DNA from 2 places in the Escherichia fergusonii ATCC 35469 genome. Region 1 is predicted to be linked to the other one. Evidence: predicted binding sites of a transcription regulator. Region 1 holds the regulator's gene; the other holds the start of a gene.
What was found. Region 1 encodes LexA, which represses DNA repair genes until DNA is damaged. Its sites were predicted from a motif close to TNCTGTATGTACATACAGNA; they were not measured.
Positions count from the first base shown of each region.

Region 2: a site for LexA is predicted at 10,690-10,709, ahead of EFER_RS22290 (DinI-like family protein). Genes of this name have one in related genera too.

Region 1 is NC_011740.1:4,230,285-4,242,389, forward strand. It holds gene malM (maltose operon protein MalM) at 1-172, shown strand, start outside; gene ubiC (chorismate lyase) at 350-847, shown strand; gene ubiA (4-hydroxybenzoate octaprenyltransferase) at 860-1,732, shown strand; gene plsB (glycerol-3-phosphate 1-O-acyltransferase PlsB) at 1,789-4,209, opposite strand; gene EFER_RS20615 (diacylglycerol kinase) at 4,380-4,748, shown strand; gene lexA (transcriptional repressor LexA) at 4,858-5,466, shown strand; gene dinF (MATE family efflux transporter DinF) at 5,539-6,864, shown strand; gene EFER_RS20630 (CsbD family protein) at 6,996-7,205, shown strand; gene zur (zinc uptake transcriptional repressor Zur) at 7,256-7,771, opposite strand; gene dusA (tRNA dihydrouridine(20/20a) synthase DusA) at 7,936-8,931, shown strand; gene pspG (envelope stress response protein PspG) at 9,066-9,308, shown strand; gene EFER_RS20650 (quinone oxidoreductase) at 9,483-10,466, opposite strand; gene dnaB (replicative DNA helicase) at 10,969-12,105, shown strand, end outside.
Region 2 is NC_011740.1:4,555,832-4,567,936, reverse strand. It holds gene deoB (phosphopentomutase) at 1-681, opposite strand, end outside; gene deoA (thymidine phosphorylase) at 733-2,055, opposite strand; gene deoC (deoxyribose-phosphate aldolase) at 2,133-2,912, opposite strand; gene EFER_RS22325 (YjjI family glycine radical enzyme) at 3,170-4,720, shown strand; gene EFER_RS22320 (YjjW family glycine radical enzyme activase) at 4,692-5,555, shown strand; gene EFER_RS22315 (metal-dependent hydrolase) at 5,685-6,467, opposite strand; gene EFER_RS22310 (patatin-like phospholipase family protein) at 6,464-7,537, opposite strand; gene EFER_RS22305 (DUF1328 domain-containing protein) at 7,659-7,820, opposite strand; gene osmY (molecular chaperone OsmY) at 7,947-8,552, opposite strand; gene prfC (peptide chain release factor 3) at 8,945-10,531, opposite strand; gene EFER_RS22290 (DinI-like family protein) at 10,751-10,999, shown strand; gene EFER_RS24375 (YnaM/YnfT family protein) at 11,426-11,539, shown strand; gene ydfK (cold shock protein YdfK) at 11,608-11,841, shown strand.

The DNA.
Region 1 (12,105 bases):
GAAAAGCGAACCGATGCTGACAGATACCGAAAGCTACTTTAATCAGGCGATCAAAGAGGCGGTGGCAAAAGGTGATGTCGATAAAGCGCTGAAACTGCTTGATGAAGCTGAACGTCTGGGCTCGACCTCTGCCCGTTCCACTTTTATCAGCAGTGTAAAAGGCAAGGGGTAACCACTCCCCGCAGTGCTGATTTTGCAACAACTGGTGCGTCTTCTGGCGCACCTTTTTTTATCATTTTTTGCGATTGTTGCGTTTTTGTTGCGCAATAGATCACTTAATTTTGTTTCCTTCTCCCGTAATCTCTTTTCTGCGATACAATGCCTTCACGTTATAGAACGGAGAGTTCGCATGTCACATCCCGCGTTAACGCAACTGCGTGCGCTGCGCTATTTTGCTGAGATTCCGGCGCTTGATCCCGCACAACTCGACTGGTTATTACTGGAAGATTCCATGACCAAACGTTTTGAGCAGCAGGGAAAAAAGGTGAGCGTGACAGTAATCCGCGAAGGCTTTGTCGGGCAACAAGATGTTGCCCTGGAGTTATCGCAGTTGCCGCAAGAGCCTCGCTACTGGCTGCGGGAAATTTTACTTTGCGCAGATGGTGAACCCTGGCTTGCGGGGCGCACTGTGGTGCCAGAATCAACGTTATCTGGCCCTGAACTGGCATTACAAAAACTGGGTAAGACCCCGTTGGGGCGCTACCTGTTTACATCATCAACGTTGAGCCGTGATTTTATTGAGATTGGTCGTGATGCAGAGCTATGGGGGCGGCGTTCACGTCTGCGGTTAAGCGGTAAGCCCCTGATGCTTACTGAACTGTTTTTGCCTGCATCACCGTTGTACTAAGAGGAAATAAAGATGGAGTGGAGTCTGACGCAGAATAAGCTGTTGGCGTTTCACCGCTTAATGCGTACGGATAAGCCAATTGGCGCGTTACTACTGCTCTGGCCAACCCTGTGGGCACTTTGGGTGGCTACACCAGGCGTGCCACCATTGTGGATTCTGGCAGTATTTGTGGCTGGAGTCTGGCTAATGCGGGCCGCCGGGTGTGTGGTTAACGATTATGCTGATCGTAAATTTGACGGTCATGTTAAACGCACCGCAAACCGACCGTTGCCCAGCGGTGCGGTAACCGAAAAAGAAGCCCGGACGTTGTTTGTGGTGTTGGTGCTGCTGGCATTTTTGCTGGTACTGACACTGAACACGATGACGATTCTGTTATCTGTAGCCGCACTGGCACTGGCCTGGGTTTACCCATTTATGAAGCGCTACACGCATTTACCGCAAGTGGTATTGGGCGCGGCATTTGGTTGGTCGATCCCTATGGCTTTTGCTGCGGTTAGTGAGTCGGTGCCGCTTAGCTGCTGGTTGATGTTCCTTGCGAATATCCTTTGGGCAGTTGCTTATGATACTCAGTACGCGATGGTTGACCGCGATGACGATGTTAAAATTGGCATTAAATCCACGGCGATCCTGTTTGGGCAATACGATAAATTTATTATCGGCGTATTACAGATTGGCGTGATGGTATTAATGGCGCTGATTGGTTGGCTTAACGGCCTAGACTGGGGCTATTACTGGTCGATTCTGGTTGCAGGTGGTCTGTTTGTTTATCAACAAAAGCTGATTGCCAACCGTGAGCGTGAAGCCTGTTTTAAGGCGTTTATGAATAATAACTATGTTGGCCTGGTGCTGTTTTTAGGGCTGGCAATGAGTTACTGGCATTTTTGATTTTGTTAATTTAATAAAAAAAACCGGTCACTTGACCGGTTTTTTATTATCTTGATTTACTCGCCCTGCGTCGCACTTTCAATCGTCAGACGCACATCAGACGTAATCAACTCCGCCAGCATCTGATACACCTTCAATGTCTCTGCCGGTTCGGCGTCGCCACTATCGCTGATGTAACCTTCATCACGCAGAGTCAGTACCAGAGAACTGAACACTGCTTTGTCGAAGAACTCCGGCGCGTTAATGCCATGCAACACTGACAGACGTTGCGCCACGGTGCGACTCTCTTTCTCCAGCGAACTGCGGTTGATTGCCGGATTAGCGCTTAGCAGCCAGAAAGTGATGGCATAACGCTGCAATGTTTCGCGTGCACCAGCGGCCAGCAACTGCAATGTGCGGGAGTGTGAAGGATTAATTTGCAACTCGTCATTTTGCAGGGTAATCAGCCCTTGACGCGCCATCTCACGCGCCAGTGCATCAATAACATCTGGTAATTCGTCGCGATCCCAACGCAGGAACAGCTCAGCTTTCAGCATTGGGTACAGCACTTCAACGTGGTGCAACAATGCCTCACGGGAGATGTGACGGTGCTGCGTGACAATTGCTGCCATCAACGAAGGCAGTACCAGCATATGTGCAATGTTGTTGCGGTAATAGGTCATCAACACTGCCTGTTCACGCGGCAGAATGATGATGTCACCAATGGTGTCTTTCTCCACCTCAAACTTATTCATCTGCAGCGCGTGGTCAATCAGTTCACTGGCGCTGGCAGAAGGTACAGTCGCATCGGGGGAGTACGGCACATTGCGTAACAGATCAAGATAGCAATCTAACTGCTCGGTCAATTGCTCACGGGTAAGTGAACGCTGACGAGATGCCAGTAACGCAGTACAACACAGGTTCATGGCGTTAGCCGCCCCGGCGTTATTAATACGCACCATCAAATCGGCAGCAATGTTATTTACCGTCGGTGTTAACCAGGCCGGACGCACCGCTTCGATCGGGTCGATAGATTCGCGCCATTCTGGTACGTGCTGGTTGAGATAGGTCATCAACGGAATGGGTTCGCCAAAATTGACATAGCCCTGACCGAGATTACGCAGCTTGCTTAGACCACGCAGCATCTGCGCCATGTTCTCTTTCTCTTTGGTTGCCCCACGCAGTTCTTTCGCGTAGGTGCCCACCTCCATCACGTGCTCATAACCGATGTAAATCGGCACTAAGGTAATAGGACGAGTACCGCCACGCAACATTGCCTGAATGGTCATCGACAACGTACCGGTTTTCGGGTCCAGCAGACGACCAGTACGTGAACGGCCCCCTTCAACAAAATACTCTACAGAATAGCCACGGCTAAACAGCTCACCCAGATATTCACGGAATACAGTAGAGTAGAGTTTATTGCCCTTAAAGGTACGGCGGATAAAAAATGCCCCCAGACGGCGGAAAATCGGCCCTGCTGGCCAGAAGTTCAGGTTAATCCCGGCGGCAATATGTGGCGGTACCAGCCCCTGGTGATATAACACATAGGAAAGCAGCAAGTAGTCCATATGGCTGCGATGGCACGGCACATAAACAATTTCATGACCATCGTGCGCCAGTTGCCGTACACGCTCGGCATTATGAACATTAATGCCCTGATAGAGACGGTTCCAGGTAAAACCGAGAATACGGTCGGTAAGACGGATCATCTCATAAGAGAAGTTAGCTGCGATCTCTTCCATCAATGCGACGGCATTTTGCTGCGCTTTTTCATGGGAGATTTTCTTGCTACGCGCTTCGTCTTCTACCGCTTTGGCGATCGCACGGGAGGCGAGCAGTTTATTAAACAGATCCTGACGGGCAGGCAGGCGCGGGCCAACTGCTGCAAGTCGCTGACGAGCGAAGTGCATACGCGCGACACGTGCCAGTTTCTGAGCAATAGTTTTATCCGTGCCGTGTTCATCCGCCATATGGCGTAAAGAAACGGACGGCGAGAAACGCACAAAGCTGTCACGGCCTAACCACAGAACAGCAAAGAATTTTTGCACGCCGTTGAGCATACGCAATGGTGGATTAACTTCGCCTTTTTCACGCCCTGGTGAACGACCAAACATTACCGATACTGGCACCATCTGGACGTCGAGATTGGGGTTACTGCGGTGTAAGTCGAGATAGTCGTGAAACAGCTTGATCGACTCTTCTTTTGGCGTGTAATAAGTGAACACGCGTGGACCGCCGTGAATAAAGACATAGCGAGGCAGCAGCGTACCGTCGATCTCCAGTGGATCTAACGGGTCAGGGAGATCGTGCGCCAGACACTGGGCACGTAGGGTCAGCAAATCCGCTTTTGAGTTGTACGGTAAAACGTACATAATTGGACGAGAGGTATCGAGCCCCAGTTCCGGGGCAGGATCTGCCGGAATAGACTTGCTTTTTACCAGGATGCTTAATGGTAAATTCAGTAATTTGTAGTAAATTCGTGGCCAGCCGGACATAAACGATGTAAAGCCTCTGGTTAATAATGCAAATGCGCCGCAAGGATAGCAGAAAGTCGGTTGAAATTCTGTTGTATCCCTTCAACCTTCGCGTCGCGTTGTTGTCACCCGAATTACACGGGTAAACAGTTCTTTTTTATTGACGCTAATAAAGCAAAAAGGTTCTTTCAATGGCCAATAATACCACTGGATTCACCCGGATTATCAAAGCAGCAGGCTATTCCTGGAAAGGTTTTCGTGCTGCATGGGTTAATGAAGCAGCATTTCGCCAGGAGAGCGTCGCTGTATTGCTAGGCGTGGTCATCGCCTGCTGGCTGGATGTCGATGCGATTACCCGCGTATTATTAATTGGTTCAGTAATGCTGGTGATGATTGTCGAAATCCTTAACAGTGCGATCGAAGCAGTGGTTGACCGCATTGGTTCTGAATATCACGAACTTTCCGGGCGAGCCAAAGATATGGGGTCTGCCGCCGTTTTACTTTCTATTATCGTCGCACTGATAACCTGGGGCATCCTGTTGTGGTCGCATTTCCGATAATGCTTCCAGATTTCGCTAAAACTCTCGTTTATCGTGTATTTTGTGATTCCAAATTCGCCTTTCGCTGTATATACTCACAGCATAACTGTATATACACCCAGGGGGCGAAATGAAAGCGTTAACGGTCAGGCAGCAAGAGGTGTTTGATCTCATTCGGGATCACATCAGCCAGACAGGTATGCCACCGACGCGTGCGGAAATTGCGCAGCGCTTGGGGTTTCGTTCCCCAAACGCTGCTGAAGAACATCTGAAGGCGCTGGCACGTAAAGGTGTCATTGAAATTGTTTCTGGTGCTTCGCGTGGTATCCGACTGTTGCAGGAAGAAGAAGAGGGGCTGCCGCTGGTTGGGCGTGTAGCTGCTGGTGAACCACTTCTGGCACAACAGCATATTGAAGGCCATTATCAGGTCGATCCTTCTCTCTTTAAACCCAATGCGGACTTCTTACTTCGCGTTAGCGGCATGTCGATGAAAGACATTGGTATTATGGACGGCGACCTGCTGGCAGTACATAAAACACAGGACGTACGTAATGGCCAGGTCGTTGTGGCGCGTATTGATGACGAAGTTACCGTTAAGCGTTTGAAAAAACAGGGTAACAAAGTCGAACTCCTGCCAGAAAACAGTGAATTCAAACCTATTGTTGTCGATCTTCGTCAACAGAATTTCACTATTGAAGGTCTGGCTGTAGGCGTAATTCGCAACGGCGACTGGCTGTAATCAAGCTTTTAATACCGCGATGCATCAGGCATCGCGGTCTGTTTTTCACTTCTTCTCATCAGGCTTGTCTGCATGGCATTCCTTACCTCATCTGATAAAGCACTCTGGCATCTTGCCTTACCCATGATCTTCTCCAATATCACCGTCCCGTTACTGGGTCTGGTCGATACGGCAGTTATTGGTCATCTTGATAGTCCGGTTTATTTGGGCGGTGTGGCTGTAGGGGCAACGGCGACCAGCTTTCTCTTTATGTTGCTGTTGTTTTTGCGTATGAGCACCACCGGTCTTACCGCCCAGGCTTATGGTGCAAAAAATCCTCAGGCTTTAGCACGAGCACTGGTGCAACCGCTGTTGCTGGCATTAGGGGCTGGAGCATTAATTGCTCTGTTACGCACACCGATAATCGCTCTTGCTTTACATATTGTCGGTGGCAGTGAGGCTGTACTGGAACAGGCACGACGCTTTCTGGAAATCCGTTGGTTAAGTGCTCCGGCATCACTGGCTAATCTGGTATTACTTGGCTGGTTACTTGGCGTGCAATATGCCCGTGCGCCGGTTGTTCTGCTGGTGGTCGGTAATATCCTCAACATTGTGCTCGATATCTGGCTGGTGATGGGGCTTCATATGAACGTGCAGGGCGCGGCGCTGGCGACGGTTATTGCGGAATATGCAACATTGCTGATTGGTCTGCTAATGGTGCGTAAAATCCTCAAACTACGCGGTATCTCCGGTGAAATGCTGAAAACAGCCTGGCGAGGCAACTTCCGCCGCCTGCTGGCACTTAACCGCGATATCATGCTGCGTTCGTTATTGTTACAACTCTGTTTTGGCGCAATAACGGTTCTTGGCGCGCGACTGGGAAGTGACATTATCGCCGTCAACGCGGTCCTGATGACGCTACTCACCTTTACCGCCTATGCGCTGGATGGTTTTGCCTACGCGGTTGAAGCGCATTCAGGTCAGGCGTACGGTGCACGCGACGGGAGCCAGCTACTGGAGGTCTGGCGTGCAGCGTGCCGCCAGTCGGGGATCGTAGCGTTGCTGTTTTCTGTGATTTATTTGCTGGCGGGTGAACATATCATTGCCTTACTGACCTCGTTAACCCAGATCCAACAACTGGCCGATCATTATCTTTTCTGGCAAGTCATTTTGCCGCTGGTGGGGGTCTGGTGTTATCTGCTGGATGGCATGTTTATTGGTGCAACACGCGCCGCCGAAATGCGCAATAGTATGGCGGTCGCAGCAGCAGGATTCGCGCTTACGTTACTGACCTTACCGTGGCTGGGTAATCATGGTTTGTGGCTGGCATTAACCGTATTTTTGGCACTGCGAGGGCTTTCTCTGGCTTATATCTGGCGTCGTCACTGGTGTAATGGCACTTGGTTTGCAGAAACGTGATGGTTAAAAATTCTGATAAATAATTCTGATTCCAGATTCCTGACTACACTTAATCTCACGTTCAGCAGAAAACATAGCGATGTTGGACGCGACACTCTCGCTATTCACAACCTAACGATGAGGACTTGAATATGAATAAAGACGAAGTCGGCGGTAACTGGAAACAGTTGAAAGGTAAAGTGAAAGAGCAATGGGGCAAACTGACCGATGATGATATGACGGTCATTGAGGGCAAACGCGATCAGCTGGTGGGGAAAATCCAGGAACGTTATGGCTATCAGAAAGATCAGGCGGAAAAAGAGGTCGTAGACTGGGAAACCCGTAACGACTATCGCTGGTAACCCTCATGCCTGCAAGTACAAGGATGTACTCCCTCTGTAAGACAATGTTGTTAGCGCGGCTTTTTCTTCACCTGAATGGAATGGTCGTGCTGGCACTTTTCAGGATGACGACACGCTTCAACTTCAACACACGCTGCACATAATCCATGTGCTTCAATCACATTATGCCGCAAGGCAAAGCCCATTTTTGCCGCCAGAGTATGCATAATATCTTCCACACCTTCCGCACACTCTTCTTTCACCGCGCCACAACGATCGCAAATAAACATCGCAGACGTATGGGTCGGCTGATCAAACAGATGGCAGAGTACATAGCTGTTGGTGGATTCCACCTTATGTACAAATCCCTGCTCCAGCAGAAAATCCAGTGCACGATAAACCGTCGGTGGTTTGGCTTGTGGTTCGGATTCGCGCAATAAATCCAATAGATCGTAAGCACTGATAGCGCCTTCCTGGAGGCTCATCAGACGTAGCACTTCGAGGCGCTGCGGAGTCAGGCGCACATTACGCTGGCTGCAGAGTTTTTCAGCCTGCGCCAGTAACTCCTGCGTTGTGGTCATTTCCATTTAGCACCTCAAAATATGGGAAATAAGGAAGTCCTTACTTTATCATGTTCTCTGTTAAACGCCGAGATCCCCGGTTACTCAAGCCCTTCACCAGAGCATTGCCTTCTGGCTTAATCGTTATGCTATAGTAGCGCCCCCATTTACCAAATGATTAAAAAATCGCCATGTCAGCAGAATCACAAACCGCTTATCCCGCTTACCGTTTCTCCATTGCTCCGATGCTCGACTGGACAGACAGGCACTGCCGTTATTTCTTGCGTCTGCTCTCTCGTAATACGCTGCTGTATACCGAGATGGTGACCACGGGGGCGATTATTCACGGTAAAGGTGATTACCTGGCATACAGCGAAGAAGAGCATCCGGTGGCATTGCAACTGGGTGGTAGCGATCCGGCGGCGCTGGCACAGTGTGCGAAACTGGCGGAAGCGCGTGGATATGATGAAATCAACCTCAATGTGGGCTGCCCGTCTGATCGCGTACAGAACGGTATGTTTGGTGCGTGCCTGATGGGTAACGCGCAGCTGGTGGCGGACTGCGTGAAAGCGATGCGTGATGTGGTGTCGATTCCGGTGACGGTGAAAACGCGTATTGGTATTGACGACCAGGACAGCTACGAATTTCTTTGTGATTTTATCAACACCGTTTCCGGTAAGGGTGAGTGTGAGATGTTTATCATCCACGCCCGTAAAGCCTGGCTTTCCGGTTTAAGCCCGAAAGAAAACAGGGAGATCCCGCCACTTGATTATCCTCGTGTCTATCAGCTGAAGCGCGATTTCCCCCATTTAACAATGTCGATTAACGGCGGGATCAAGTCGCTGGAGGAAGCCAAAATGCATCTGCAGCATATGGATGGCGTAATGGTCGGGCGTGAGGCTTATCAGAATCCTGGTATTCTGGCGGCGGTAGATCGAGAAATTTTTGCTTCTACAGATACAGATGCTGATCCGGTCGCAGTGGTGCGGGCAATGTACCCCTACATTGAACGTGAACTTAGCCAGGGAACGTATCTGGGGCATATCACGCGGCATATGCTGGGGCTGTTCCAGGGGATTCCAGGAGCACGTCAATGGCGGCGTTATTTAAGCGAAAACGCCCATAAACCCGGCGCGGATATTAACGTACTGGAACATGCTTTAAAGCTGGTTGCAGATAATCGTTAATTTTTAACCAAAACTTAGTCAAATTCACCACGCCCTGCGTTAACTCGCGGGGCGTTTTGTTTATAAATCAATAGATTATTTGTTGGCATGATTCTTGTAACGCCAGCAAGAGAATTCATTTTTGGGAGAACATCATGCTGGAACTACTTTTTGTGATTGGCTTCTTTGTCATGTTGCTGGTCACCGGCGTCTCTTTTCTCGGGGTAATTGCTGCCCTGGCAGTGGCGACCGCATTTATGTTTTTGGGCGGTATGCTGGCACTGATGATTAAGTTATTGCCGTGGTTGTTGTTAGCCGTTGCGATAGTGTGGGTTATCAGGGCGATTAAATCGCCAAAATTGCCACAATATCAGCGCAATAACCGCTGGCGTTACTAAGGGATTGTGCGGAGGATCACAACCTCAGTTTTTGCCCTTAGAACAAAATAGGAATTGATAATTAAATCTGTCACTATTGCGCGTCAAACAAATTCATCGAGCTGTACCCTACATACAGCCGAACTAAAAAAGAAAGGGCTTCCCAGGTGGAAGCCCAATTTCTTTCTACAATACTCAAGGAATCAATAAACTGGAGCCTTGTGTCGCCCGGCTTTCCAGAACTTCATGGGCACGCTGCGCCTCAGTAAGCGGATATTTTTGCGCATCCGCAACATCCACTTTAATCACGCCGCTGGCAATCAATGAAAATAGCTCATTGCTGGCTTCGCTCAATTCATCTCGCGTGGTGATATAGCCTTGCAGGGAAGGGCGCGTCACATACAACGAACCTTTCTGATTCAAAATCCCTAAATTAACCCCGGTTACTGCGCCAGAAGAGTTACCAAAACTGACCATCAGACCACGACGTTGCAGGCATTCGAGCGACGCCTCCCAGGTATCTTTACCTACCGAGTCATAGACCACACGGAGTTTCTTGCCGCCAGTAATCTCTTTGACTCGCTCGACCAGATTCTCTTCGCGATAATTAATAACCTGCCACGCTCCTGCTTTTAACGCGCTCTGTGCTTTTTGCGCTGTACCAACAGTGCCGATAAGTTTGGCCCCTAATGCCTTCGCCCACTGGCAGGCGATCAGACCGACTCCGCCCGCAGCAGCATGAAACAGAAATTGTTCGTCAGGTTTTATTTCATAGGTTTTACGCAGCAGATAAAACACCGTTAAGCCTTTCAGGAACGACGCGGCTGCCTGTTCAAAAGAAATGGCTGCTGGCAGAATTGCGGCTTTATCGGCATTAACATTATGTACGGAGCTGTATGCGCCCAGTGCCGACTGCGCATAAACCACGCGATCACCGGCTTTGATATGCTTCACGCCGCGACCGACCTTGCTCACTACCCCCGCCGCTTCTGTACCTAATCCACTGGGCATAGACGGTGGCGGATAAAGACCACTACGGATATACGTGTCGATAAAATTAACGCCGATGGCTTTGTTTTCTACCTGGATTTCATTCTCTGCCGGATCGGTAGGAGTGAACTCCACGGTTTGCAGAACTTCCGGGCCACCATGTTGGTGAAATTCGATTTTTATTGCCATCGTTCGCTCCTGTACTGTGCGGAAATTACCCAATAAGCCTAACAGTAAGAACTTAAGTACGGGTAATTATTTATACCCAGAAGTTAGTTGCATCGGCTGGAAAGGAAACTGATAAGCTGATGAGGTCAATAAATCCAGGGAGTGGTGATAATGAGTGGTGGATTGTTAGATTTCTCGAGTTTAGTTATAACATTTGGTTTGGTCCTTATCCTGGTTGCAGGACTAATATGGCTTTTGGGAAATAGCTTCAAATCAAAACCAATCAAGACAATATGCAGACTTATTAGTACGGTGATTTTTTCCTTTGCCGTTGTTTTGCTTCTGGATGAGTATGATCTTATAGATACGCCATTGTGACATGCTGGTGAGCCACTTTGTCTGTCGACCGACCTGGCCAATTCTCATATCCACCGGAAAGCGGGGACGTTAAATGCTGTAGCGAGAAACTGTTTCTCGCTATACTCTCTTGTCCCCCATTCAACAGCAGGTAACACCATTCGTTATGGCAGGCAATAAACCTTTCAACAAACAACAGACTGATAACCGCGAGCGCGATCCTCAAGTTGCCGGGCTGAAAGTGCCTCCGCACTCGATTGAAGCGGAGCAATCAGTGTTGGGCGGTTTAATGCTGGATAATGAACGCTGGGATGATGTGGCTGAGCGCGTTGTCGCGGATGATTTCTACACCCGACCGCATCGCCATATCTTTACCGAAATGGCGCGTTTGCAGGAAGGCGGTAGCCCGATTGATCTGATAACACTGGCGGAATCACTGGAGCGCCAGGGGCAACTTGATAGCGTCGGTGGTTTTGCTTATCTGGCTGAACTGTCAAAAAACACCCCAAGTGCGGCGAACATCAGCGCTTATGCTGACATCGTGCGAGAACGTGCCGTTGTTCGCGAGATGATTTCCGTTGCTAACGAGATTGCCGAAGCCGGTTTTGATCCGCAGGGGCGTACCAGTGAAGACCTGCTGGACCTGGCTGAGTCTCGCGTCTTTAAAATTGCCGAAAGTCGGGCGAACAAAGACGAAGGACCGAAGAATATCGCCGATGTACTCGACGCAACCGTCGCGCGTATTGAGCAGTTGTTCCAACAGCCGCACGATGGCGTGACGGGGGTAAATACTGGCTATGACGATCTGAACAAAAAAACCGCTGGCCTGCAGCCGTCGGATTTGATCATTGTTGCAGCGCGTCCGTCGATGGGTAAAACGACATTTGCGATGAACCTCGTCGAAAATGCGGCGATGTTGCAGGATAAACCGGTGCTTATCTTCTCGCTGGAGATGCCATCGGAACAGATTATGATGCGTTCTCTGGCGTCGCTGTCGCGCGTTGACCAGACTAAAATCCGTACCGGGCAACTGGATGATGAAGACTGGGCGCGCATTTCCGGCACGATGGGCATTTTGCTGGAAAAACGTAATATCTATATTGATGATTCCTCCGGCCTGACGCCCACAGAAGTGCGCTCCCGCGCCCGCCGCATTGCCCGTGAACACGGCGGCATCGGGCTTATTATGATCGACTACTTGCAGTTGATGCGTGTACCGGCACTTTCCGATAACCGTACCCTGGAAATTGCTGAGATCTCCCGCTCATTAAAAGCCCTGGCGAAAGAACTCAATGTGCCCGTG
Region 2 (12,105 bases), 330 kb from region 1:
GGTACGCTGGAAGTTACCGGCTTTGTCGCCGATAAACGGACGAGCGATAACACGACCGATGTTGTAGCCGCCGTTGGTCAGCTCTTCACGGGCGATTTCGCACAGTTCGTAGAGTTTATCCAGGCCAAAGGTTTCTTCGTGGCAAGCAATCTGGAACACTGAGTCAGCGGAGGTATAGAAAATCGGCTTGCCGGTTTTCATGTGCTCTTCGCCCAGCTGATCCAGAATGACCGTACCGGAAGAGTGGCAGTTACCGAGGTAACCCGGCAGATTAGCGCGCTCGACCAGTTTATCCAGTAGCTCTTGCGGGAAGCTGTTTTCGTGATCGGAGAAGTATCCCCACTCAAACAGAACCGGGACACCGGCGATTTCCCAGTGACCAGACGGGGTGTCTTTACCGGATGACATTTCGTGCGCCCATGCGTACGCGCCGATAACTTCAGCGTTGCCGTCCATTCCCGCCGGAATGAAACCGGTAGAACCTTCGTGTGCTTTCGCCAACCCCAGACGGGTCAGATTTGGCAGATTGAGCGGGCCTTTACGACCATTATCAGCTTCGCCTTTGGCACAAGCTTCTGCGATATGACCCAGGGTGTCAGCCCCGACGTCACCAAAGCGTTCTGCATCTTCTGTAGCGCCGATGCCGAATGAGTCCAGCACCATAATAAATGCACGTTTCATATGTTCTCCGTACTCAGTGCTTCAAATTTAAATGATCAGATCAGTATACCGTTATTCGCTGATACGGCGATAGACAGTTGGTGTGCTTTCCGGTGCTTTATCGGCAAGTTTAATTGCCGCTTTCACCGCTTTCGCCGCTTCCTGCCAGCTGTTTTCGTCTTTCGCGTGGATAACCGCCAGCGGACGCTGACCGTCTACCTGGTCGCCCAGACGCGCCATATCAGTAAAGCCGACGCTGTAATCGATGGTGTCAGATGCCTGACGGCGACCGCCGCCCATTGCAACCACTGCCATTCCCAGCGCGCGGGTATCCATTTCACTGACAAAACCTTCGGTATCAGCATAGACTGCTTTCGTCAGCATCGCTGTCGGCAGATACTTCGCGTAGTTCTCAACGAAGTCGGTCGGGCCTTTTTGTGCCGCTACCATACGACCAAAGACTTCTGCCGCTTTACCGTTGTCCAGTACCGCCTGCAATTTCGCGCGCGCTTCGGCGTCATCTTTCGCCAGTTTGCCGGAGGTAAGCATCTCCACACACAACGCCATCGTGACATCAAACAGACGCGGGTTACGATACTCACCAGTCAGGAACTGCACCGCTTCACGAACTTCAACCGCGTTACCTGCACTGGAGGCCAGCACCTGATTCATATCGGTGAGCAGCGCGGTGGTGCGCACGCCAGCGCCGTTAGCCACGCCAACAATCGCTTCGGCAAGGGCTTCAGAGAGTTCGTAGGTCGGCATAAACGCGCCGCTACCCACTTTCACGTCCATCACCAGCGCGTCCAGACCTTCCGCAAGTTTCTTCGCCAGGATCGAGGCAGTGATCAGCGGGATGGAATCCACGGTTGCGGTAATATCGCGGGTCGCGTAGAAACGTTTATCTGCCGGAGCCAGTGAGCTGGTCTGGCCGATAATCGCCACGCCGACGTCTTTAATAATTTCGCGGAAACGGTTGTCATCCGGGAAAATGTCGAAGCCAGGGATGGATTCCAACTTGTCGAGCGTACCGCCAGTATGGCCGAGGCCGCGACCGGAGATCATCGGAATATAGCCGCCACAGGCAGCGACCATCGGCCCCAACATCAGCGAAGTCACATCGCCGACGCCGCCGGTCGAGTGTTTATCAACAATCGGGCCATTCAGATGCAGGCTTTTCCAGTCGAGAACGGTTCCTGAATCTCGCATCGCCATCGTCAGCGAGACACGCTCCGGCATTGTCATATCGTGGAAGAAAATGGTCATCGCGAGGGCGGCAATCTGCCCTTCGGAGATAGTGTTGTCGCGAATACCGTTGATAAAGAAGCGAATTTCTTCATCGCTCAGCGCATGACCATCACGTTTTTTACGAATAATTTCTTGTGCGAGAAACAAGGTAACCTCCCGTGGAAAAGAGACGAGGTAATCGGGGAACCGGATGAGCATCGCTGCGTCATCCGGCAAATCAAGCCTTAGTAGCTGCTGGCGCTCTTACCGTCGCCGTGGCCCAGCGCTTTCAGCAGGCTTGCCAGCAGGCTGGAAGCACCAAAGCGGTAGTGACGCGCATCAGCCCAGTCAGCACCGAACAGTTCATCTGCGATGGCAAGATATTTCTGCGCATCTTCCGCAGTACGCACGCCGCCCGCCGGTTTGAAACCAACGGTTTTTTCTACGCCCATGTCGCGAATCACTTCCATCATGATGCGCGCGCTTTCCGGCGTCGCATTCACAGCCACTTTACCGGTAGAGGTTTTGATGAAATCAGCACCCGCTTTGATGGATATTTCAGACGCTTTACGGATCAGCGCTTCGTCTTTCAGTTCGCCAGTTTCGATGATCACTTTCAGCAGTACGTTCGCTGCCGCGCAAGCCTCTTTACAGGCTTTCACCAGATCAAAACCAACCTGCTCGTTACCCGCCATCAGTGCACGGTACGGGAACACTACGTCAACTTCATCGGCACCGTAGGCGATTGCCGCACGGGTTTCTGCCAGCGCGATTTCGATGTCGTCGTTACCGTGTGGGAAGTTAGTTACCGTAGCGATACGGATTTCCGGGGTGCCCTGCTCTTTCAGCGTTTTGCGAGCAATCGGGATAAAGCGAGGGTAGATACAGATAGCGGCGGTATTGCCGACCGGAGTTTTGGCCTGATGACACAGAGCGATCACTTTCTCGTCGGTGTCGTCGTCATTCAGGGTGGTCAGGTCCATCAATTTCAGTGCACGCAGGCTGCTTGCTTTCAGATCAGTCATTTCATTCTCCTGGCTTGTCGCCAATAAAATTCACCTTGCGAGTTTGTTAGTATTCTAACATCTACTCCGCAACACACTTCGATATACATCACAATTAAGGAAATCTACTTACAAGTTTGCATCACTGTAATGCGATCTGGTTCAAATAATTCACTTTCAAATGAATGCGTCAGTGGTGGCAAACGCATCAGGATCAAAGTGAACATCACGAAACTTCTTACAATGGCGCATCACCTTCGGCATAAAAGGAACAGAAGATGCCCACTTCTCATGAAAATGCACTGCAACAACGTTGCCAGCAAATTGTCACCAGCCCGGTACTTAGCCCGGAGCAGAAACGCCATTTTCTGGCACTGGAAGCAGAAAACAATCTGCCTTACCCGGCGTTGCCTGCCGAAGCCCGCCGCGCGCTGGATGAAGGTGTAATCTGCGATATGTTTGAAGGTCATGCGCCGTATAAACCGCGCTATGTCTTACCCGATTACGCCCGTTTTTTGGCCAACGGTTCAGAATGGCTGGAGCTGGAAGGCGCAAAAGATCTTGATGACGCACTCTCTCTGCTGACCATTCTTTACCACCACGTTCCTTCGGTCACATCGATGCCGGTCTACCTGGGGCAACTGGATGCGTTGTTGCAACCGTATGTTAGAATTCTAACACAAGACGAGATCGATATTCGAATAAAACGTTTCTGGCGTTATCTCGACAGAACCCTGCCAGACGCCTTTATGCACGCCAATATTGGCCCATCTGATTCACCCATTACCCGTGCGATTTTACGCGCAGACGCAGAGCTGAAGCAGGTTTCACCGAACCTGACTTTTATCTACGATCCTGAAATCACCCCTGATGACCTGCTGCTGGAAGTGGCGAAAAACATCTGTGAATGTAGCAAACCGCACATCGCCAACGGTCCCGTGCATGATAAAATTTTCACAAAAGGGGGCTACGGGATTGTGAGCTGTTACAACTCACTGCCGCTGGCGGGTGGTGGCAGCACGCTGGTACGCCTTAACCTGAAAGCCATTGCCGAGCGCAGCGAATCGCTGGATGACTTCTTTACGCGCACTCTACCGCACTACTGCCAACAGCAGATCGCCATCATCGATGCGCGGTGTGAATTCCTCTATCAACAATCACACTTCTTTGAGAATAGCTTCCTGGTGAAAGAAGGGCTGATTAACCCTGAACGTTTTGTGCCAATGTTTGGCATGTATGGGCTGGCGGAAGCGGTTAACTTGCTGTGTGAAAAAGAAGGAGTTGCCGCGCGTTACGGTAAAGAAGCCGCCGCAAATGAAGTGGGTTATCGCATTAGCGCGCAACTGGCGGAGTTTGTCGCCAATACCCCCGTGAAATATGGCTGGCAAAAACGCGCCATGTTACACGCACAGTCGGGGATAAGTTCCGATATCGGCACCACGCCGGGCGCACGTTTGCCATATGGCGATGAGCCAGATCCGATCACCCATCTGCAAACTGTCGCCCCGCATCATGCTTATTATTATTCCGGCATCAGCGACATTTTGACGCTCGACGAAACCATCAAACGTAATCCGCAGGCGCTGGTACAGCTTTGCCTCGGTGCCTTTAAAGCCGGAATGCGTGAATTTACCGCCAATGTCAGCGGTAGCGATCTGGTTCGCGTTACCGGTTATATGGTGCGTTTGTCGGATTTAGAAAAATATCGTGCCGAAGGTTCACGTACCAATACCACCTGGCTGGGAGAAGAAGCCGCACGCAACACTCGTATTCTGGAACGCCAGCCGCGCGTTATAAGCCATGAACAGCAGATGCGCTTTAGTCAGTAAGATTATCCCCTTCTCCTGCGTTGACGGGCCAGGCAGTCGTCTGGCTCTGTTTTTACAGGGCTGTAATCTGCGCTGCAAAAACTGTCACAATCCGTGGACAATGGGGCGCTGTAATGATTGCGGTGAGTGCGTGCCACAGTGTCCGCATCAGGCGTTGCAGATTGTTAACAGCAAAGTAGTGTGGAATGCAGCCGTCTGCGAGCAGTGTGATACCTGCCTGAAGATGTGTCCACAACACGCTACGCCGATGGCGCAATCCATGAACGTGGACGAGGTGCTTAGTCACGTCCGCAAAGCGGTGCTGTTTATTGAAGGGATAACGGTAAGCGGCGGCGAAGCCACGACCCAGTTACCGTTTGTGGTGGCGCTGTTTACTGCTATCAAAAATGATCCACAACTGTGTCATCTCACCTGTCTGGTGGACAGTAACGGCATGTTGAGCGAAACCGGCTGGGAAAAATTACTCCCGGTGTGCGACGGCGCGATGCTCGACCTCAAAGCGTGGGGAAGCGAATGTCATCAACAGCTAACCGGACGCGATAATCAGCAGATCAAGCGCAGCATTAGTCTGCTTGCCGAGCGCGGCAAACTGGCAGAACTGCGTTTGCTGGTAATCCCAGGCCACGTGGATTATTTGCAGCATATCGATGAGCTGGCGGAGTTTATCAGGCAACTTGGCGATGTTCCGGTACGCCTGAACGCGTTTCATGCTCACGGCGTGTATGGCGAGGCGCAAAGCTGGGCGAGCGCCACGCCGGAAGACGTTGAGCAATTGGCTGATGCGTTACGGGAGCACGGGGTGAGCCGATTAATATTTCCGGCGCTGTATTTGTGACATGGCGGATGCAGCCTACGGTTCGGCACAGACTTGTAGGCATGATAAGACGCGTCAGCGTCGCATCAGGCATTGTGCGCCGACTGCCGGATGCGGTGTGAACGCCTTATCCGGCTTACGAAGGGCAGACTACCCACGAACGTTAAACACCGCATACGTGTTATTAAGCAACACTTCGGCAATCTCATCCGCGGGTTCCGGGCGTAACTCGCACAGCACGGCAAACACACGGGCGGCCTGTTCAGGGCGATTAGGCTGCCCCTGAAAACCATTGAGCGGCATATCCGGTGCGTCGGTTTCCAACAACAACGATGCCAACGGTAATTTTGCGATGACATCGCGGGTTTTACTGGCGCGTGGGTAGGTGATAGTACCGCCTACGCCAATTTTGTAGCCCAGCTGCACAAACCGTTCGGCCTGTTGCAGGCTGCCAGAAAAACCATGAACCACACCAGTGCGTGGCAAATTTTGGCGTTTAAGATGCATCGCCAGTTTGTCGTGCGTGCGCCGTGAATGAAGGATCACCGGCAGATCGTAGCGTTTCGCCAGTTTCAGTTGTTCATCAAGCAACCACTGCTGCCTCTCAAATTGCGGATCGTCACCAAAGAGATCCAGGCCGATCTCCCCCACCGCCACCACCTTCGTCGGACGTCTTCCCAACGCCTGCTGTAACTGATCCAGCGATGCATCGTTATGTTTTTCCAACATCCCCGGATGCAACCCTAAAGCGGCATACAGCGGTTGATAATTTTCCGCTAACGCCTGCACGCGGGCAAAATTTGCCGCCTCGGTGGCCGGAACAATGATCTTGCCTACGCCCGCTTGTGCCGCGCGTTGCAGGCTGGCCTCTTCATCGCCACTAAACGGCGGGAAATCAAAATGGCAGTGGGTGTCGATATAACGGCAAATCAAGCCAAATCCTCATTGTTAAATGTCGGGTCATTCGCCTGCGGAGCGTCGCTCACTTCGGCAACCAGCGTATCGTTGGCGACTGGTGCAGGAGGAATAACAATCGACTCCGGCGTCACCACTGGCACCAGATGGCGGCTCAGCGGCGCTTTTTCAGTCAATAACTTACCGACCGTTGCCAGAAAATAACGCCCGCATAAACGCCCAAGCTTATAGTCTTCACGCAGCGCCGGAATCCGACTGCCGAGCGCGATACTATGTAATGGCTTCGGCGGATAAATTTCGAATATCCGCAGCTTGCCCGGTGGTTTCTCAATAAATTGCTGAATCTCACGATAGCTGGTTTCATGATGCTGCACCAGATTGACCAGCGGCTGCAGGCTACTGTCACCCAACCAGCGTTCCATGCGTTTGAACCACTGCGGCGTATAGTACATTTGTGACGGCACAGTGCGGATGACGACCAACGTTTTTGCTCCCTGCCTTGCCGCCTCTTTAACCGGGATCGCATCACTGATCCCGCCATCCAGGTAATTAATGCCTTCCAGCGACACTCCGCTACGATAAAAGCCAGGTATTGCACTGGAGGCGCGAATCACATCCAGCCAGTTCTGTTTGGTTGGCAAAAAGTAATTCGGCGCATAGTCATCCTGACGACAAGCGCACATATAAAACGATTTGCCGCTGTCAAATAGCCGCGCTGCGGTGTCCATTTGCAACGGCATCTGGCTTGCGGTGGCCTCCACCAGCCAGTCGAGATCGATAAGATTTCCTCCACGGACAAAGCGCAATGGATCGAAAAATTCGCGTTTTGTGGTGTAACGCATGATGACTTTGCGCGCGTAACCGGGCTGATTGCAGATATACGCCGAGAGGTTCTGCGCTCCGGCAGATGTGCCAAGATAAAGATCGAAAGGATTAAACTGCGCGCGCATAAACTCATCCAGCACGCCAGCTGTGAAAATTCCACGCTGTCCGCCGCCTTCGCACACAAGAGCAATCCGTCCAGGCTGGAACGGCCTTAGCGACAACGGCGCAATATTACCAAGCGTTACAGGTATTCGCTGCCCCACCTCTGCCTTCCTGTTTTTGTTGTGAAAGAATGACAAAGTAACGCAATTTATTATTCGCTAAAACCGCAAAAGCCAGTCCGTTGGACTGGCTTTGGATAAAATTTTCTTAATGGTCTGAAATCTAGGGTCGTTTTCGGCCCATGAACAAACTCACCAGGAACAGAATAATCCCGACGACAAAGACAATTTTAGCTGCGCCTGCAGCAGTACCGGCCAGACCACCAAACCCAAGTGCGGCGGCGATTAACGCGATAACCAGAAATATGATGCCCCAACGAAACATAAGCGTCTCCTTTACCATAGTTAATGTCACCGCTTGATATGAGCGTGAAAATCACTCAATGCGATATTTTTAGTGTGGTGCACATCGCGCCTCCCGACAAAGTTCGGGAGGTCGAATTACGACGAATTACTTAGTTTTCAGATCATTTTTAACGCTTTTCACACCGTCTACCGCTTTGGCGATACTTTCAGCACGGTCGCTCTGTGCCTGAGAATCTACGGTACCGGAGAGCTGAACCACACCATCGGTAGTTTCAACTTTCACTTTACGTGAAGGGACGATATCGTCCGCCAGCAGTTTGGCTTTGATTTCACTGGTGGTGGCGGTGTCACCCGCGTAGCCCTTCACAGAGCCTTCTTTAGCGTCGCGAACGTGCAGTTTGTCGCTGACAGAGGTCACGCCTTCAACGCCTTTCGCCACTTTCACTGCCTCTTCGGCCTGAGCCTGGCTTTCAACGAAACCGCTCAGAGTCACGACTTTTTGATCGGTTTTGACAGAGATATCGGTGCTCTTGATGTTGTCATGATCCACCAGGGCCGCCTTCACTTTCGCGGTGATGGCGCTGTCATCCATGAAATTACCGACTTTATTCATAGAGCTATCGACTTTTTGCCCTGCGCTTTCATTGGTAGTCTGCGCGTTGTTTTCCGCGTAGGCAGAGCCGGTCGCGACGGCAGAGGTCAACATTACAGCCAGCAGAGTTTTCGAAATCTTCAGTCTTGTCATAGTCATCGATTTATTCCTGTATGTTTGCTCGTAATTTGAGCCTGGCAACACGAGGTTGCATTGCTGAATAGGGAGAGACTTCACCCTCTACAGAAGTCAATGGTCGCCATCACAAAAGCGATGGGTGATGAATAACGACCATTACAGCCTCTGAATCAGTTATTAATATCGGTAGAATGACAATTGACGGCTTTAGATACTGATATCTACGCATTGAACGGTATTTAACGCCGTCAGAAATGTCATTACTTTGTTAAATATAGATCACAATTTTGAAACCGCTCGGGATATCCGCTAAAACATAAGCAAAAGTGAATGTTTTAAGAACATTCCGTAAGCGGCTAATAAGGAAGGGAAATTGACAGGGCGCAGCGGCTGCCGCACCCTGGAGGCAAGAATTAATGCTCGCGAGTCTGGTGGAACTGAACGTCCGGATAACGTTCCTGCGCCAGGCGCAGGTTGACCATGCTGGTAGCGATGTAAGCGAGGTTATCGCCGCCATCAAGCGCCAGTTGGCTTTCGTTCTTACGCTTGAACTCTTCGAATTTCTTCGCGTCCGCACATTCTACCCAGCGTGCAGTGGCAACGTTGACTGACTCATACACTGCTTCAACGTTGTATTCGCTCTTCAGGCGCGCTACCACCACATCAAACTGCAGCACACCAACCGCACCAACGATCAGGTCGTTGTTGGAGATCGGACGGAACACCTGCACCGCGCCCTCTTCGGAAAGCTGTACCAGCCCTTTGAGCAGCTGTTTTTGCTTCAGCGGATCTTTCAGGCGGATACGACGGAACAGTTCCGGCGCAAAGTTCGGGATACCGGTGAACTTCATCATCTCACCCTGGGTAAAGGTGTCGCCGATCTGAATAGTGCCGTGGTTGTGCAGACCAAGGATGTCGCCCGGATACGCTTCTTCAACATGCGAACGGTCGCCCGCCATAAAGGTCAGCGCGTCGGAGATCACCACATCTTTCGCGGTGCGCACCTGGCGCAGCTTCATGCCTTTTTCATATTTACCGGATACCACGCGCATAAACGCCACGCGGTCGCGGTGTTTCGGGTCCATGTTGGCCTGAATTTTAAATACGAAGCCGGTAAATTTATCTTCGCTCGCCTCTACGGTACGGGTATCAGTCTGACGCGGCATCGGCGCAGGTGCCCACTCTACCAGGCCATCCAGCATATGATCGACGCCGAAGTTACCCAGCGCAGTACCAAAGAACACTGGAGTAATTTCGCCCGCAAGGAACAATTCTTTGTCGAACTCGTTAGACGCGCCTTTCACCAGTTCCAGTTCGTCACGCAGCTGCTGTGCCAGATCTTCACCAACCGCAGCATCGAGATCCGGGTTATTCAGCCCTTTAACAATACGGACTTCCTGAATGGTGTGACCTTTACCGCTCTGATAGAGATAGGTTTCGTCTTTATAAAGGTGGTAAACGCCTTTAAACAGCTTGCCGCAGCCAATCGGCCAGGTGATCGGTGCGCAGCCGATTTTCAGCTCGTTCTCAACTTCATCGAGCAGCTCCATCGGATCGCGGATATCACGGTCAAGTTTGTTCATAAAGGTAAGGATCGGCGTATCGCGCAGACGGGTAACTTCCATCAGCTTACGGGTACGATCTTCAACACCTTTTGCAGCGTCGATAACCATCAGGCAGCAGTCCACCGCCGTCAGGGTACGATAGGTATCTTCCGAGAAGTCTTCGTGCCCGGGGGTGTCGAGCAGGTTAACCAGGCAGTCGTGATACGGAAACTGCATCACAGAGGTGGTAATGGAGATCCCACGCTGCTTTTCCATCTCCATCCAGTCCGACTTAGCGTGCTGGTTGGAACCACGGCCTTTTACTGTACCGGCAGTCTGAATGGCCTGTCCGAACAGCAGCACCTTCTCGGTGATGGTCGTTTTACCGGCGTCCGGGTGAGAAATAATTGCAAAGGTTCTTCTTTTCGCTACCTCTGCGGCCAAAAGGCTTGTCATAATTGTTGTCTCTTTGATTATGTACAATCATATGTACAAAGAAAAATTCATGCCGCTGATTGTACATTTTGGAGGTATCAGAGCATAGCAGAACATGATCAGTAGGTGTATTTGTAGCCAAAGAACATTTGTACATGCAGCAATCTTTGTTCTATTGACACTGTTTATTCATACAGTTAAAAATAACACTGTATACAAACACAGTGTAGAGGGATTTTTATGCGTATTGAGATCTGCATAGCCAAAGAGAAAATGACTAAAATGCCAAACGGTGCTGTGGATGCGTTAAAGGAAGAATTAACTCGACGCATCAGTAAGCGTTATGACGATGTAGAGGTGATCGTAAAAGCCACCAGCAACGATGGCCTTTCTGTTACGCGCACCGCCGATAAAGATTCAGCTAAAACTTTTGTTCAGGAAACTCTGAAAGATACCTGGGAGTCTGCTGACGAGTGGTTTGTTCACTAATTAACACGTAAAATCGGTAACGGCTGGAAATCATTCAATACTCGCACTATCGGAAGTTCACCAGCCAACCGCAGCACGTTCTTGCATACGACGTGTCTGCGGTTTTTCAACCATTCAGATACAGCACTCTCATCACATTCATTCTTCCGCATTAAAGTATATATGACCATATCACCTTAATATTTTTCTTCTTCAGATAAAAATTGTTATCTATGTATACTTTTAAACCGAATCCGTGTAGAGTCTCTACCTAAGTTAGTTCGCAGCTACCCCTTCAGTTTGCGCCATTAACCTCCTGACTTTTGCCTCTATCTGTAAGCATTCCTGTATACCTGAAACTACAGTGTTCATCTACGAACTTTAAGAACACCCAGGATAAAAATTGTCAACTATATTATATATAACACCATACTAATTCGAGGCTATATGAACAGCATACTGATAATCACTTCACTACTTATCATATTCAGCATTTTTGGTCATGCTCTAATAAAATTAGGGATTGGCATATCCAATAACCCGGACAAAACCGATGTATAAGTCAACATATCCTGAATCAGACATACAATATTGCAATGAAAACCAATAATATTTTAAGGAATATCTTCATGAAATCAAAAGACACCCTAAAGTGGTTCCCTGCGCAGCTTCCTGAAGTCAGAATTATCCTGGGAGATGCTGTCGTGGAAGTAGCAAAACAGGGAAGACCTATCAATACCAGAACATTGCTTGATTACATTGAAGGAAACATAAAGAAAAAGTCATGGCTGGATAACAAAGAATTATTACAAACAGCGATATCAGTTCTTAAAGACAACCAAAATTTAAATGGTAAAGTGTAATACCTCCCCTGAAAAATAATTTTTCAATGCATTAAAAAAATATCAACAACTACGTTATTCCGCAACAACCTACTTTTTTTACCATTTTTCCACTTTAACAACATTTTGCTCCACTTTTCCACGACCAAACAACTTAAAATCTGGTTAAAATAACATACAACACTATTATTCGTCTTCCTCGAGTCCGCCCGGAGTTCGAAAAACAAACCGAGTTAAAGCCATTTTTCAAAAAATCGATTTTTGGTTACACCAAAATTACGGGAC